3 regions of the Paenarthrobacter sp. FR1 genome follow, and region 1 is predicted to be linked to each of the others. Evidence: riboswitches for the same ligand, from Rfam matches in the RefSeq annotation. Region 1 holds a riboswitch; each other region holds the start of a gene.
What was found. A riboswitch is a leader RNA that binds a small molecule or an ion and turns the genes downstream of it on or off. The one in region 1 is predicted to bind cyclic di-AMP.
Positions count from the first base shown of each region.

Region 2: it holds a riboswitch for cyclic di-AMP, as region 1 does, so the genes downstream of both, ACR30Z_RS21055 (hypothetical protein) here and ACR30Z_RS09695 (hypothetical protein) in region 1, are expected to answer to the same signal.
Region 3: it holds a riboswitch for cyclic di-AMP, as region 1 does, so the genes downstream of both, ACR30Z_RS04845 (C40 family peptidase) here and ACR30Z_RS09695 (hypothetical protein) in region 1, are expected to answer to the same signal.

Region 1 is NZ_JBPFSF010000004.1:168,737-173,273, forward strand. It holds gene ACR30Z_RS09690 (FAD-binding protein) at 387-1,079, shown strand; gene ACR30Z_RS09695 (hypothetical protein) at 1,258-2,037, opposite strand; cyclic di-AMP (ydaO/yuaA leader) riboswitch at 2,041-2,209, opposite strand; gene ACR30Z_RS09700 (copper resistance CopC family protein) at 2,384-3,016, opposite strand; gene ACR30Z_RS09705 (NCS2 family permease) at 3,131-4,537, shown strand, end outside.
Region 2 is NZ_JBPFSF010000014.1:104,842-109,378, forward strand. It holds gene ACR30Z_RS21045 (response regulator transcription factor) at 37-777, shown strand; gene ACR30Z_RS21050 (HAMP domain-containing sensor histidine kinase) at 781-2,277, shown strand; cyclic di-AMP (ydaO/yuaA leader) riboswitch at 2,410-2,570, shown strand; gene ACR30Z_RS21055 (hypothetical protein) at 2,578-3,420, shown strand; gene ACR30Z_RS21060 (dolichyl-phosphate beta-glucosyltransferase) at 3,593-4,537, shown strand, end outside.
Region 3 is NZ_JBPFSF010000002.1:27,905-32,441, forward strand. It holds gene ACR30Z_RS04840 (M23 family metallopeptidase) at 1-807, shown strand, start outside; cyclic di-AMP (ydaO/yuaA leader) riboswitch at 953-1,114, shown strand; gene ACR30Z_RS04845 (C40 family peptidase) at 1,119-1,865, shown strand; gene ACR30Z_RS04850 (NlpC/P60 family protein) at 1,965-2,738, shown strand; gene ACR30Z_RS04855 (HNH endonuclease) at 3,136-3,636, shown strand; gene ACR30Z_RS04860 (NTP transferase domain-containing protein) at 3,679-4,537, shown strand, end outside.

The sequences.
Region 1 (4,537 bases):
TTCCGGCCATTCTGCCAGAGGTTCTCCGGGTCGGATTCCCTGACGGCCTGAATGTCAATGACCGGGGCAGGAGAAACCAGGAAATTTCTCCTTCCAATGCCCACTATTCTCGGTCGGCAATGACGAATCAAGGCGACTTTGGGCTATGTGTATAACGGTCCGGGCTCGGTTCCGGAGCACCCTTTTTGCGCTGCGGATGAACACGCAAAACACGCGGATGCGCGAGGCTATCCATGGCCGAAAAAGTTCGGTAGTGTTCGAGTCACCGAATGGCCGGCAAACGTGTTTCGCGACACACTCCGGCCATTTATTTGCGGCCGCTTGGGGAACTCGGACGCGATCCCACGCGCTGCCTCAGGGCACACACGTCAAGGAGGAACCAAGCAGTGTCACCCACGCCTGATTCCGCCACGGAACGCACCACCACCGTGGTCATCGGAGCCGGCCTGTCCGGCCTGGCAGTTGCCAGTGAGCTCAGCCGCTATGGCGTGGGCTCGATCGTTGTGGACGGCTTCGGCGCCATATCAGCCGCAGGCCCTTCAGTCCACACCGGAATGCTTCAACGATGCGACGTCGCCGATCCCGCAGCAATGAAAGAACGCACTGAGATCCTCCGTCACCTGCGGAACTATGCCGCAAGCCATCATCTGGACGTCCGCAACACCACCCGTGCCGTCCGCCTTGATTTCCTGGGCTCTGATCCCTCTCAGCAGCTGGGATTCGGAATGGCCGCGAGCATGACCACAGCCGGGCTCCGGACCGGCCTCCATGTGTCCGGCCCACTCGAATCCATGCCGCGCCAGTGGGCTGTCCACACAGCCAACGGCGTTCTCCTGGCCGACCACATCGTGGTGACCCGCTGTGCCCAGAGCCAGCTGCGCCGAATGCTGGCAGAACTGGGAATCTCCATCGGCCAGAACCTCGTAGCCGCCATGCGTGCCGTCGGAATGCACCTTGTGGGCGTTGGGGAACTCATCACGCCCACCCCCAAGGAAGTGCTTCGACAGGCCAAGGCCGTGGGCCAGGCGATCTCAGCCAAGGTGGCCCTGCCGGCAGGACCCGGCATCGCCACCGTTTAGGAAGTCCACGTCCCGGGAACCTCACGCCGCAAACCCCGGCACGCCACCCAACAAAGACGCGCCGAACCGCCGTCGTGCCCTAAGGCTGGAACTTTAACGCACAGAACTTAACGCCAAAGGCCGGTACCTACGAAGAAAAGAATCTTCGAAGGCACCGGCCTTTGTTGGTGCGTGAGGCTTATGCGCCTGCGCGTACGTAGGTCAGGGGACCCGTTGCGGTCAACCAGCTGATCGGGTGGATGCCCGTCTGGTTGCCGTTGATGCCACCACTGATGGCCTGGCCGTTGCCGATGAAGATTGCAACGTGGCCGGACTGGACGATCATGTCACCGGGCTGGGGGTCGCTGACAACCTTGCCGTAGTTCATGAACTGCATGGGGCCGAGGTCACCAACGGGGATGCCTGCGGAGCCGAGGGCCTTTTCCACCATGGCGGTGCAGTCCTGCATGATGCCGATCTGGGCGTAAGCCGAGGCAACCATGGCTGCGTTGACGCCACCGACGGCGGGAGCAGCTGCAGGAGCAGCGGCGGCCGGTGCGGCGGGAGCAGCAGCGGCAGCCTTGGCAGGGGCTGCTGCAGCGGCGGTGGTTACTGCTGCCTTCTTGGCAACGGGAGCCGGAGCAACCGGAGCCGGCTTTTCGATGACCGGTGCTGCAACCGAAGCAACAGCAGGGCGCTCGAAGTTGACGGTAGCCGTCGACAAGGCGGTAACAACCTGGGTGGGAGCCTCGGATGCGGTCTCGGCGACCGTGGCGGGGCTGGAATCCCGCTGTACCGGAGCCTCGGCTGCGTGGGCAGCAATGGAGCCGGTCAGAACGAGACCCGAAGCTGCTGCGATAACAGCTGCCTGGCGACCAGCGCCGGAAGCGTTGCTGGCAACAGCCTTGGAGATGGAGATGAACGGATTAGGACGTACGCTGTCCGCCTTACGACGGCCGCGAAGAATGCGTGAAGACATGAAAGAGCCTCTCCCGATGCCTGCGAGGTTAGCTGTCGGATTCGGATGGGAGTCACCCGGTCACTATCCCCCGCTGTTCAGCGGAAGCATCGTGACTTCACCCCAAGGCACGCTCGAAAGCGACCTAAAATGGGTTCCCCGTCTCTGCCGTAAGGTTTGTCTGCGAACGGATTCCGGACTGCGGCAGAGCTAGGCAATCAGGCCGGAAGTGCCCGCTACGTGGAACAGGCACAGGTACCACCGTACGCGAAGATCACCCGGAAGTCACATTTAAGTAACGAGAACTACCCTTTTGGCGTGTCGTGGTGACCGTTTCGAGATCTTCGCAGGTACGTAGAAAACCCCGTTATTCCGCGGGAGTTTGGCCGTCCGAGTCGTTTGAGGCCGCCAGTTTCTTCCGCGCGGTAACGGCCAGGTAAATAACGAGTCCGATAGCCACCACCGCCAGTCCTACGATGCTCCAGGGGAAGGGCTGCGATGCGTCCGCCGCCGGCTCGCTGGTACCCGTTCCCGGCGCCGCCGTTCCCGCCGAAGGTACCGAAGCTGAAGGAGCCGAAGCTGACGGTGAGGCAACCGCAGTGCCGCCTGTCGTCGTCGTGCTCCCTGCGGTGGCCGTGAAGGTAAACGTGCCCTCAATAGGGTGGGAATCGGAGCTGACCACGCGCCAAACCACTGTGTATTCGCCTGCCGGCGCGCCGTCGCGCAGCTTCTGAACTGCCTGGTTATCGATGATTTCGACGGGTCCATCCGCCCAGTTTTCGCCGCCCGCGGTGACAGTGACGCCCGAACCGATCGCCAACGGGCGGTTGTTGAAAGTAATGGAGACCGACGCCGGAACTTCCGCCACGTTGGCACCGTTCGCCGGCGCCGTGGACTCGGCGACATCATGCGCGGACGCTGGAGCCGCAGAAAACAGCAGGGCGGACGCGAAGGCAAGAGCAGCGACGACGGCGGCCAGAAGCGGGCGGATGGTGCGCATGGGGCGGTTTCTCCTAGTGTTGGCTTCCTTACAGACTAGGCGAATGGTCCGGTGCGCCCATATCCGACCGCATAGGATTTGAGAGCACACTCCCCTCGATCCCCGGAGTCCTTCATGCTTAAACAAGGTTCTGCAGTCGACCGCTACTTCAAGATCTCCGAGCGCGGCTCCACCTATTCGCGGGAAATCCGTGGCGGTTTCGCAACCTTCTTCGCCATGAGCTACATCGTGGTGTTGAACCCACTGATCCTCTCCGGAGCCGACTCGAGTGGAGCATCGCTCGGCTTCACCGCTGTCGCCGCCACCACTGCGTTCGTGGCGGGCATCCTGACCATCCTCATGGGCGCGTGGGCCAAGCACCCGTTCGCCGTGGCAACGGGCCTGGGCGTCAACGCGTTCGTGGCCGTCACCGTTGCCTCGCACCCGGGGCTGACGTGGCCAGACATGATGGGGCTCGTGGTCCTCTCCGGCGTCACGATGCTCATCCTGGTCCTCACGGGCTTCCGTACCGCCGTCTTCAAGGCAGTACCGGAGGCCCTCAAGACCGCGATCGTGGTGGGCATCGGCCTGTTCATCGCCCTGATCGGCCTGGTCAATGCCGGATTCGTCCGCCGCATCCCGGACGCCGCAGGCACCACAGTTCCGCTGGGACTTGGCGTGGACGGCAAGCTGATGGGCTGGCCCACCCTGGTGTTCGCGGTGGGCCTGATCCTGACCATCGCCTTGGTGGTCCGCAAGGTCCGTGGCGCCATCCTGATCGGCATCGTGGTCTCCACCGCCCTGGCTGCGATCCTCGAATTCACGCTCCACATCGGCCCCAGCTTTGATGGCAAGAACGTCAACCCCCGCGGCTGGTCGCTCGTGGCCCCCACGCTTTCCGAGTGGGGCGCCCCTGACCTGTCCCTGATCGGCAAGGCCAACCCCTTCGGCGCGTTCGAACACCTCGGCTTTATCGCTGCCGCCTTGCTGGCCTTCGTGATCCTCCTCAGCATCTTCTTCGACGCCATGGGCACCATGGTGGGCCTGGCCAACGAGGCCGGAACCGTGGACAAGGACGGCAACATCCCCAACGTGGACCGGGTCCTCCAGGTGGATGCCCTCGGTGCAATCGTGGGTGGCGGCGCTTCGGTTTCCTCCAACCAGATCTTCGTTGAATCCGGCGCGGGGATCGGCGAAGGCGCGCGTACCGGTCTGGCCTCGATCGTGACCGGCGTGCTCTTCCTCATTGCCATGTTCTTCACACCGCTGATCAACCTGGTGCCGTTCGAAGCCGTGGCCCCCGCGCTGGTGGTCGTGGGCTTCATGATGGTTTCCCAGGTGGGGAAGATCGACTGGCAGGACTGGGGAGTCGGGATTCCCGCGTTCCTGACCATCGCCTTGATGCCGTTCACGTACTCCATCGCCAACGGCCTGGGTGCCGGGTTCATCTCGTTCGTGCTGATCCGCACCTTCCAGGGCCGCGCCCGCGAAGTCCACCCCTTGATGTGGGCTGTGGCCGCTGCGTTCCTGCTCTTCTTCGGC
Region 2 (4,537 bases), on a different contig from region 1:
AAGCGCTGGCAAACCAGCAGATTGGAGAGTTGTCCCATGGCCTCCTCGCACTCCATGACCAACAACCTTCCCCAGCTCTCCCACCCGGACGGTTCCCCTATCCGTGCTTTGGTGGTGGACGACGAACCCAGCCTCGCCGAATTGATGAGCATGGGCCTGCGCATGGCGGGCTGGTCCGTTGCGGTAGCCGGAGACGGACCGGAGGCAGTGAAAGTTGCCAAGGACTTCCGGCCGGACGTGCTGGTCCTGGACGTCATGCTGCCCGGTTTCGACGGTGTGGAGGTCCTTAACCGCATCCGTGCTTTCGCCCCGGAAGTTCCCGCCCTGTTCCTCACTGCAAAAGACGCCGTCCAGGACCGCATTGTTGGCTTGGCGGCCGGGGGCGACGACTACGTCACCAAACCTTTCAGCATGGAGGAAGTTCTCCTGCGCCTGCACCGGCTGGTTCAGCGTTCCGGCGTGGCAGCCATGGACACCGCGGAGCTGGTGGTGGGAGACCTCACCCTCAACGTGGACACCCGCGAGGTGACGAGGGCCGGTGAGGACATCTCCTTGACTGCCACCCAGTTCGAACTCTTGCGCTACCTCATGGAAAACCCCAAACGGGTGGTCAGCAAGGCACAGATCCTGGACCGGGTGTGGGACTACGACTTCGGTGGGCAGGCCAACATCGTGGAGCTCTACATCTCCTACCTGCGCAAGAAGATCGAAGCGAACCATCCGCCCATGATCCACACCATTCGCGGTGCGGGATACGTCATCAAGCCTGCGGACTAAACGTTGAGCACACTTTCAGGAGTGGCCAGGAAGTCGCAGCGCAGTTGGCTCAACCCGTCCACCTGGCACCTTCGCACCCGATTGGTCCTGGTGGCCATGGCCCTGTTGGTAGCGATTTGCGCTGCCGTGGGGGTAGTCAGCTACGCCTCCATGGACATGGTGTTTAACAGGCAGCTCGACAGGCAGTTGGAGCAGGCGTCCAGCCGCGCGAATGACTTCGGCAGGCCGCCGTCGAACTTTCCTTCGTCACCGTCCGGAAGGCCTGACCCGTTGGAGGCCCGGGGCCAGGCCGCTGGAACCCTCAACGCGCGGATCGATGGAACCACCGTGAGGAGCTCGGGCTTGATCGACGCCCAAGGCAATCGCGTTTCACTCTCCGCAGACGACGAGCAGGTCCTGTTGTCGCTCCCCAAGGACAGCCGCCCTGTGGACCGTTCGCTGTCCAACGGCGACTACCGGCTGGTGGCCGTGGACACCTCCGGCGACGTGATCGTGACCGGCCTGCCGCTTGCGGACAAGCAAAGCGCCGAGGCCTCGCTCGTATGGACCATGGTGTGGGTTTCGTTGGGCGGCCTCGTGCTGATTGGCCTGGCAGGCACAGTGATCATTCGGCGGACCATGAGGCCGCTTGAGCAGCTCTCCGAAGTGGCCACGAAGGTTTCCCGGCTGCCTCTCGACGCCGGCGAAGTGGCACTTGCGGTGCGCGTACCGCCGTCGGCCTCCCATCCCGGAACGGAAGTGGGCAGCGTTGGCCACGCCCTGAATCAAATGCTGAATAACGTGGCCAGTGCGCTGGAAGCCCGTCAGGAAAGCGAAACCAAGGTCCGCCAGTTCGTGGCGGACGCCTCGCATGAGCTTCGTACACCGCTGACCGCTATCCGCGGCTACACAGAACTGCTGCGGATGACCGAAAACTTCACCGATGACGGCCGGAAATCCCTGGCACGGGTCCAAAGCCAATCCGAACGGATGACCACGCTGGTGGAGGACCTCCTCCTGCTCGCAAGGTTGGACGAGGGTCAACCAGTAAAGGTCTCGGACGTTGACCTGACGCAGCTGGTGATCGAGACAGTGAGTGATGAGAAAGTCATGGCCCCGGAGCACATCTGGCAGCTTCAGCTCCCGGACGAACCCATCACAGTGAGGGGTGACGCCACACAATTGCACCAGGTACTGGCCAACCTGCTGTCCAACGCCCGCAAACACACCGATGCCGGCACCACCGTGGTCACCGGAGTCATGCTCTCCGCCGATGGCAGCGCAGTGGTTACGGTAACCGACAACGGACCGGGCATTCCGGAGGATTTCCAGAGCCGGATCTTCTCCCGCTTTGCCCGCGCTGACGCCGCCAGGTCGGGATCGGAGGGCACCTCCGGGTTGGGCCTGTCCATCGTGGAATCCATTGTGGAAGCGCATGGTGGCAGCGTTGAAGTGACCTCCCGTCCAGGGCGTACGGAATTCGCCCTCCGCCTGCCCGCCGTCAGCAACGAGCGCGTGTAACGAATCCGGCAAGGCGACTCACCGGGATGGTGATCTCTGTTACCTAAATGTGACTTCTGGGGAAACCTCCTGTACCGTCGAAAGGGTGGGTCGCCCCAACTGACCCGCATCCGGGATGCGCCGAGCTCTGCCACTTCCCGGAGTCCGTTCTTCTTCGAGGCAGAGACGGGGGACCCAGAGTCTCCGGGCCCAGGCATTTATTGCCGGCCCTTGGGGTGAAGCCGCAGCGTGATGCGCGGCCGGATGACCTCATCCGAACCCGACAGCTAACTCCGCAGGCGCTGAGAGGTAATCACAAACATGTCTGAATTTAATGATCAGACGCGCCCTTCCGCGCGTCACCGCGACGAACACGACGCACCGCTGACCAAGTCGCAGGCAGTCCTTAAGAACGCAGCCCGCCAGGGCAAGTCCGGCCACCGCATGTCGGTTGTTGCCGGTGTTGTGGCCGCCGCACTGGGCGTTGCATCCCTCGGCACGGCCGCCAACGCAGCGTTGACCCTCCCCGAGGCGAGCCGCGTCGCAGAGACCCAGGCGAACGCCCGGATCAGCACCAACAAGTCTGCTGAAATCTCCGCCTCCATGAACGCTGCCGCCGAAAAGGGTGCAGCCGACCGGGCCGCTGCAGACAAGGTAGCCGCTGAAAAGGCGGCCGCAGAGAAGGCTGCCGCCGACCAGGCTGCCGCTGAAAAGGCCGCTGCGGAGAAGGCTGCCGCCGACCAGGCTGCCGCTGAAAAGGCCGCCGCTGACGCTGCTGCCAAGCAAGCTGCCGACGCCGCTGCTGCCGCTGCCGCCGCAGAGGCTGCAGCAGCCGCTGCCGCCCCCAAGGCCGTGGACGATCCCGCAGCCGCCAAGGCCTACGCTGCAAGCATCCTGGGCAACTACGGCTGGGGTCCGGGTGAAATGACTGCCCTGAACACGCTGTGGGAGAAGGAGTCCAACTGGAGGACCACTGCCACGAACGCCTCGAGCGGCGCATACGGCATCGTCCAGTCCCTGCCGGCTTCCAAGATGGCCACGGCCGGTGCCGACTGGCAGACCAACTACCAGACCCAGATCAAGTGGGGCCTGAACTACATCAAGGAACGCTACGGATCCCCGTCGGCTGCCCTGGGCTTCCACTTGGCGAACAACTGGTACTAAGCCAAGCTGTTTGATTGCCGCCCCGGCTTCCGCCGTTTGCCTCAGTTCTTACTGGAGCGGATGGCGGGAACCGGGGCGGCTTCTTTCGTTTTCACAGGTGCTCGCCGGGGCTCACAGTAGTGCCACAGCTTCCGCCTAAAGCCCTCATAATCGGTGGCCGCATTCTGGAAACATGACGCTCACAGATCCAGCCACCAGCGCTCTGCCACGGCGGACTCATTCCGCTCGCTTGCGTGGCGGGCCAGCGGCGCTCCAGCAACCACAGCGCCGTCCCGTTGACACCAATGTCATGGTTCCGGTCCTGGACGTCACCCTCCCCGTCTACAACGAAGAAGCCCGCCTGGAACACAGCCTTCGCCAACTGCACGGGCACCTGACGGACTCCTTTCCCCACACATTCCGAATCACCGTGGCGGACAATGCCAGCACCGACAGCACGCTGAGGATCGCCGAACGCCTGGCACGCGAACTCCCTGAACTGTTAGTGGTCCGTTTTCAGGAGCGGGGCCGTGGGAACGCCTTGCGCCGCGTGTGGCAGTCGTCGCCGTCGCCCGTGCTTGCCTACATGGAAGCGGATCTGTCCACTGACCTCTCGGCCTTGGCTCCCCTCGTGGCACCGCTGATCTCCGGCCACTCGGACCTCGCCATCGGCACACGGCTGGCACCGAGCGCCTGCGTCACCCGAAGCCCCCAGCGCGAGTTCATTTCGCGCAGCTACAACTCGTTGCTGCGGACGGTCATGGGGGCGCGCTTCTCCGACGCCCAGTGCGGTTTCAAGGCCATCCGAGCAGACGTGGCCCACCGCCTCCTTCCCTGCACCAGGGACGATGCCTGGTTCTTCGACACCGAACTGCTGGTGATCGCCGAACGTTGCGGTTTGCGCATCCATGAAGTTCCCGTCGACTGGACAGACGACCCCGACTCAAGTGTCGACGTCGTACGAACCGCACTGGCCGACCTGCGCGGCATGGCGCGATTGAAGCGCAACCTGCGCCGCAGTCCCATCAATGAGCTTCGCGCGGAGATGGGCCGGGTTCCTCGCACCGCACGGACTGGCGGCTTCAGTGCGTGGCCGCTTAGCATCTGCACGGTGGTGGCCGCGTATGCGGGGCTGTTC
Region 3 (4,537 bases), on a different contig from region 1:
CGCCGCCGCGCGTCCGGCCCCGCTGTTGAGCTGCGGCCAGCCCGCGCCACTATGGACATCCGGCCCCGCGACACTGAGCGTCAGGTCCGCCGCCGTAAGAGCCCGTTGCGCCAGGTAGCCGATTTTGCCGCAGCCAGTGGCGTCGGGCAGAAAGCCGGTGTAGCGCTTGCCGCCACCGGACTTGCCCTGACTGTCGGTCTGCCGGCCACCAGCCCGGTCATGGCCACCTCGGAGTCCGGCCAGACTGAGGCCGCCCTCGCCGTCACCGGCGGGAGCCAGCCCGAGGTTTCCGCAGCCGCATCCGCCAAAATCGACTTCAGCCGCGCCGCCGTTGCCACTGCCGCGGATCCCGACGGAAAGCTGAAGCAGCTCCTCAGCGCCCAGTCCGCCGGAAGCATCCAGCGCGCCTCGTCCGTTGGCACCATGGCCAGCCCCTTGGATACGCTCACCACGGCGTCACCCTTTGGTTACCGCATCAGCCCCCTCACGGGCGGTTCCGGTGACTTCCACCGCGGCCAGGACTTCGTAGCCCAGTGCGGCACAGCCGTCCATGCTGCGGCCACCGGCAAGGTCACTTTCGCAGGTTGGCACGAGTACGGCGGAGGCAACCGCGTGGTAGTGGACCACGGCAACGGCCTTGAGACCACGTACAACCACCTGTCGTCCTTCACTGTCAAGGTGGGCCAGACGGTCAACCGTGGCGACACCGTAGCCCTGAGCGGCACCACAGGCGCTTCCACCGGATGCCACCTCCACTTCGAGGTTCAGGTCAACGGCGAAGTTGTCGACCCCATGGGCTGGCTCTGAGCTAGTTGATGGTTGTCTCTCGCATTCGTGACACGCCCCGTGACCTGAATGTGACATTCGCGTTCAACTGTTGTACCGTACAAAGCGCATCGGCTTTTTAGGGGGCCGGTGCACTTGAGTGGATTGCCTAGCTCTGCCACCACTCGAGGTCCGTTCGCATAAATCGTCTGGCAGGGGCGGGGGAACCACTTCTGGTCTTCGAGAGAAGGCCTTGGGGTTAAGTCGCAAAAGCTTCCTTGAAGCGGCGCGGCCGGATGACTCCCATCCGAATCCGACAGCTCACCTCGCAGGCATTGGGAGAGGCTACCTTCGTGTCATCACGCACTACCCCTGCGCGCCACCGCGCCGAATCGGTTCGAACGAACCCTTTGAACAACCTTTCCAAGGCTGTTTCATCCAACGCCGGAACTGTTGGTCGCCAGGCCGCCGTATGGGCAGCAGCCTCGGGCCTCGTCCTTAGCGTCGGCCTGCCGGCACAGGCAGCGGACACCGACGTCACCAAGTCGGAAGCCTCCAGCACCCAGCAGCTGGTCGCCACGGCAGTCGTCACCGCAGAGCCCACCGCCACCGTTTCCTTTGAGAGCCCCGTTGTGGTCACCAAGGAAGCCCCCAAGGTAGTCCAGCGTGCTTCGCAGACCACCCAGCGCACGGCGGCAAACAGCACACAGGAAACCGCGGGTGCCGTCACCGCGAAGTCCTCCGAAGCCAAGGACGCTGCTTCCAGCGCCGCCGCTTCCGGTCTCGCCGCTATTGCCTACACCGGCATTGGCCACCCCTATGTTTGGGGCGGCACCACTCCCAACGGCTGGGATTGCTCAGGCTTCACCCAGTGGGTTTACGCGCAGGCCGGCATCAGCATCCCCCGCGTCAACGCCTGGACGGCCATGAAGCCCACCAGCACCCCTGCTCCCGGCGACCTCGTCATGCAGAACGGCGGAGCCCACGTGGGCATCTACGTCGGCAACGGCATGATGATCAGCGCCTTGAACCCGGGCCAGGGCACGCTGCTGCACTCAGCGGCTTCCACAGGTACGTCCTCCTTCTTCACCCTCCGCTAGAAATCATCCGGTTCGGGGTAAGCCAGCATGCCCCCAAGTGCTGGCCTGCCCACTACCCGCGTGTACCCCAACTGCCCGCGGATACGAAAAGAGAAAATCATGACCAGTGCAAACAAGGTTGCACGGCATCGCGCTGAGGCCCCCAAGACCAGCTCGCTTGCCGTTATCGCCAAGGCCGTCAGCGACAACGCCGGTGGCGTTGGCCGCCAGGCAGCAGTTATTGCCGCAGCATCAGGCCTGGTCCTGACCAGCGGTGTGGCAGCCAACGCTGCCGACACCAATGTCGATCGCGAATCCACGTCGACGTCCACCCTTGACGTCCAGTCAGTGGTCCAGGCCACCATCGCTGCGGATTCCACGGTCGCCATCTCCTACGAGCGCCCCGTGGTCACCACGGTGGAAGCTCCGGCTCCGGTCGAGAAGAAGGCGCCCGCCAAGGCGGAGACCAAGAAGGCTGCGGAAAGCACGGCTACAGCCGGTAACGCTACCCTCGCGGTCAACACCGCAGCCCCGGCCGCCAAGGCTCCTGCAGCCTCGAGCGGGCTCGGTGCGGCTATTGCCGCCGCTGCCTACGCACAGCTCGGCGTGACCCAGGACTGCACCATGCTGGTGACCAACTCCCTGGCAGCCGTCGGCATCAACTTCCACGACTGGCCGGCCGGTTACCTCTCCCTGGGCCGCACCGTCAGTGCAGCAGAAGCCCAGCCGGGCGACCTCGCCTACTACGCCAATGGCGGCTTGGCCGGACAGGCCCACATCGCTGTATACGTCGGTAACGGCATGGCAGTCCACGGTGGATGGAACGGATCCACTACGGCACTGTTCAGCGCCAACGTTGGCTCCGGACCGGTTTTCATCCGCGTCAACGGCTGATCCAAGCACCTCCAAGAACACCCCGCAGGCTGAGGCCGGCGGGGTGTTCTGCTTTTAAGAGCAGCCCGATCCAGCGACCAGCATTGATGCGTCGGGCGGCCCGTACCGTCCGCACCAACTCTCAGCCTGCGGGTCACCCGACACGCCGTCATCCTTGGTGTGTCCTCTTCGGTCGCCGGTCAAAGTGGGTGGTGGAGGCCCGCCTTCGCAGCCCGGCGATGCCGCACATCCCTTAACCACGCATGAATTTTTGCCGACACCGCACGCGAAACGACAGAAAAATTCGTTGATACGGCATATAAGTGCTTACCCTTATGGTGTCGATCCACAGCCCGTACAAGCAGAGGGCAGCCGGCCCTCGTGCCCCTGACGGGTGCGGCCGTGAAGAGGTACGTGCATGCGCACACTCGTTCTGAATGCTGGATATGAACCGCTGGCGGTAATAACATTCCGCCGGGCGCTGGTCCTTGTGCTGACTGGGAAAGCAAGCGTAGTGGCCGAAGGCGACGAGCCTGTCGTCGGGCCACAGGAGATTCTTGGACGCCCCTCCGTGATCCTCCTTAACCGCTACATCCGCCCCAGGTACAACAGGATTACCGCCGTGAGTCGCCGCGGGGTCCTTCGCCGCGACGGTCACCGCTGCGCCTATTGCGGGAAAACAGCCCACACCATAGACCACGTCCACCCCAAATCCAGGGGCGGCGCGGATTCCTGGGAAAACCTGGTTGCGGCGTGCTTGAAATGCAACAACGCCAAGAGCGACCATACGTTGGCTGAAATGGGATGGAAGCTCCGTTTCAAGCCAGGCGTGCCCCAGGGAACCATGTGGCAGATCAAAGAACTCGAGAAACCTGCGCCGGACTGGGACCCGTTCCTGTTGCCGGAATCCGCTGCCTGATCGATTTCTGCTGAACTCCGCCCGCCCGGGTACTCTGGGCGGATGGAATTCAACGCCGTGATTCTGGCGGGTGGCAAGGCCACCCGCCTCGGGGGCGTGCCCAAGCCGGCGCTGAAGTACGACGGCGCCACTCTCCTTACGCATGCGCTGCAGGCGGCCCGGGGTGCTTCTGCCGTGGTGGTCGTAGGACCGGAGGCGGAGGCGTTGCCGGGAGAGATCCTGCGGGCACGCGAGGAGCCCGTGTTCGCAGGCCCTGCAGCTGCAATCGCCGCCGGCCTGGCCGCGCTGAAGACGAGCGCTTCGAGCCAGGCATGGACGCTGGTGCTGGCATGCGACATGCCACACGCTTCCCGTGGTGTCGAGCTCCTTTGGGCTGCGCTGGCGTCACATCCCGGCGTTGAAGGGGCCATGGCGGTCTCCACTGATGGCCGGAAGCAGCCTCTCCTGGGGGCCTACAGGACCGCCGCCCTGGAACGGGAAGTGGCGGCAGCTTCCGAGGGAGACGGGTTAACGAACTCTTCAGTGTTCCGACTGCTTGCTAGGCTGAACCTGCTGGACGTTGACGTCCCCGCGGGGTCCACTGATGACGTGGATACGTGGGAGGACGCTGCGGCCTTGGGCATTGACTACGAGTTGGAGGCGGACGTGAAGAGCCAGGAAGAGACGCTCGAGGAATGGTGCCGCACACTGCTGCAGGCGTTTGAGCTTGAGGGCGTTGACGTGGACGTCAACGAGGTCCTCGCGGTTGCAGGAGTCGCCGCGCATTCAGTGGTGCGCCCCGCAGCACCCCTGACTACGTTCATCGCCGGGTACGCCGCCGGCATGGCCCGGGGCATCGGCCAGGCCAGCGACGACGCGTCCATGAAGGCTGCCTTGGAGTTGGCCCGTAAAGTTGCCAAGG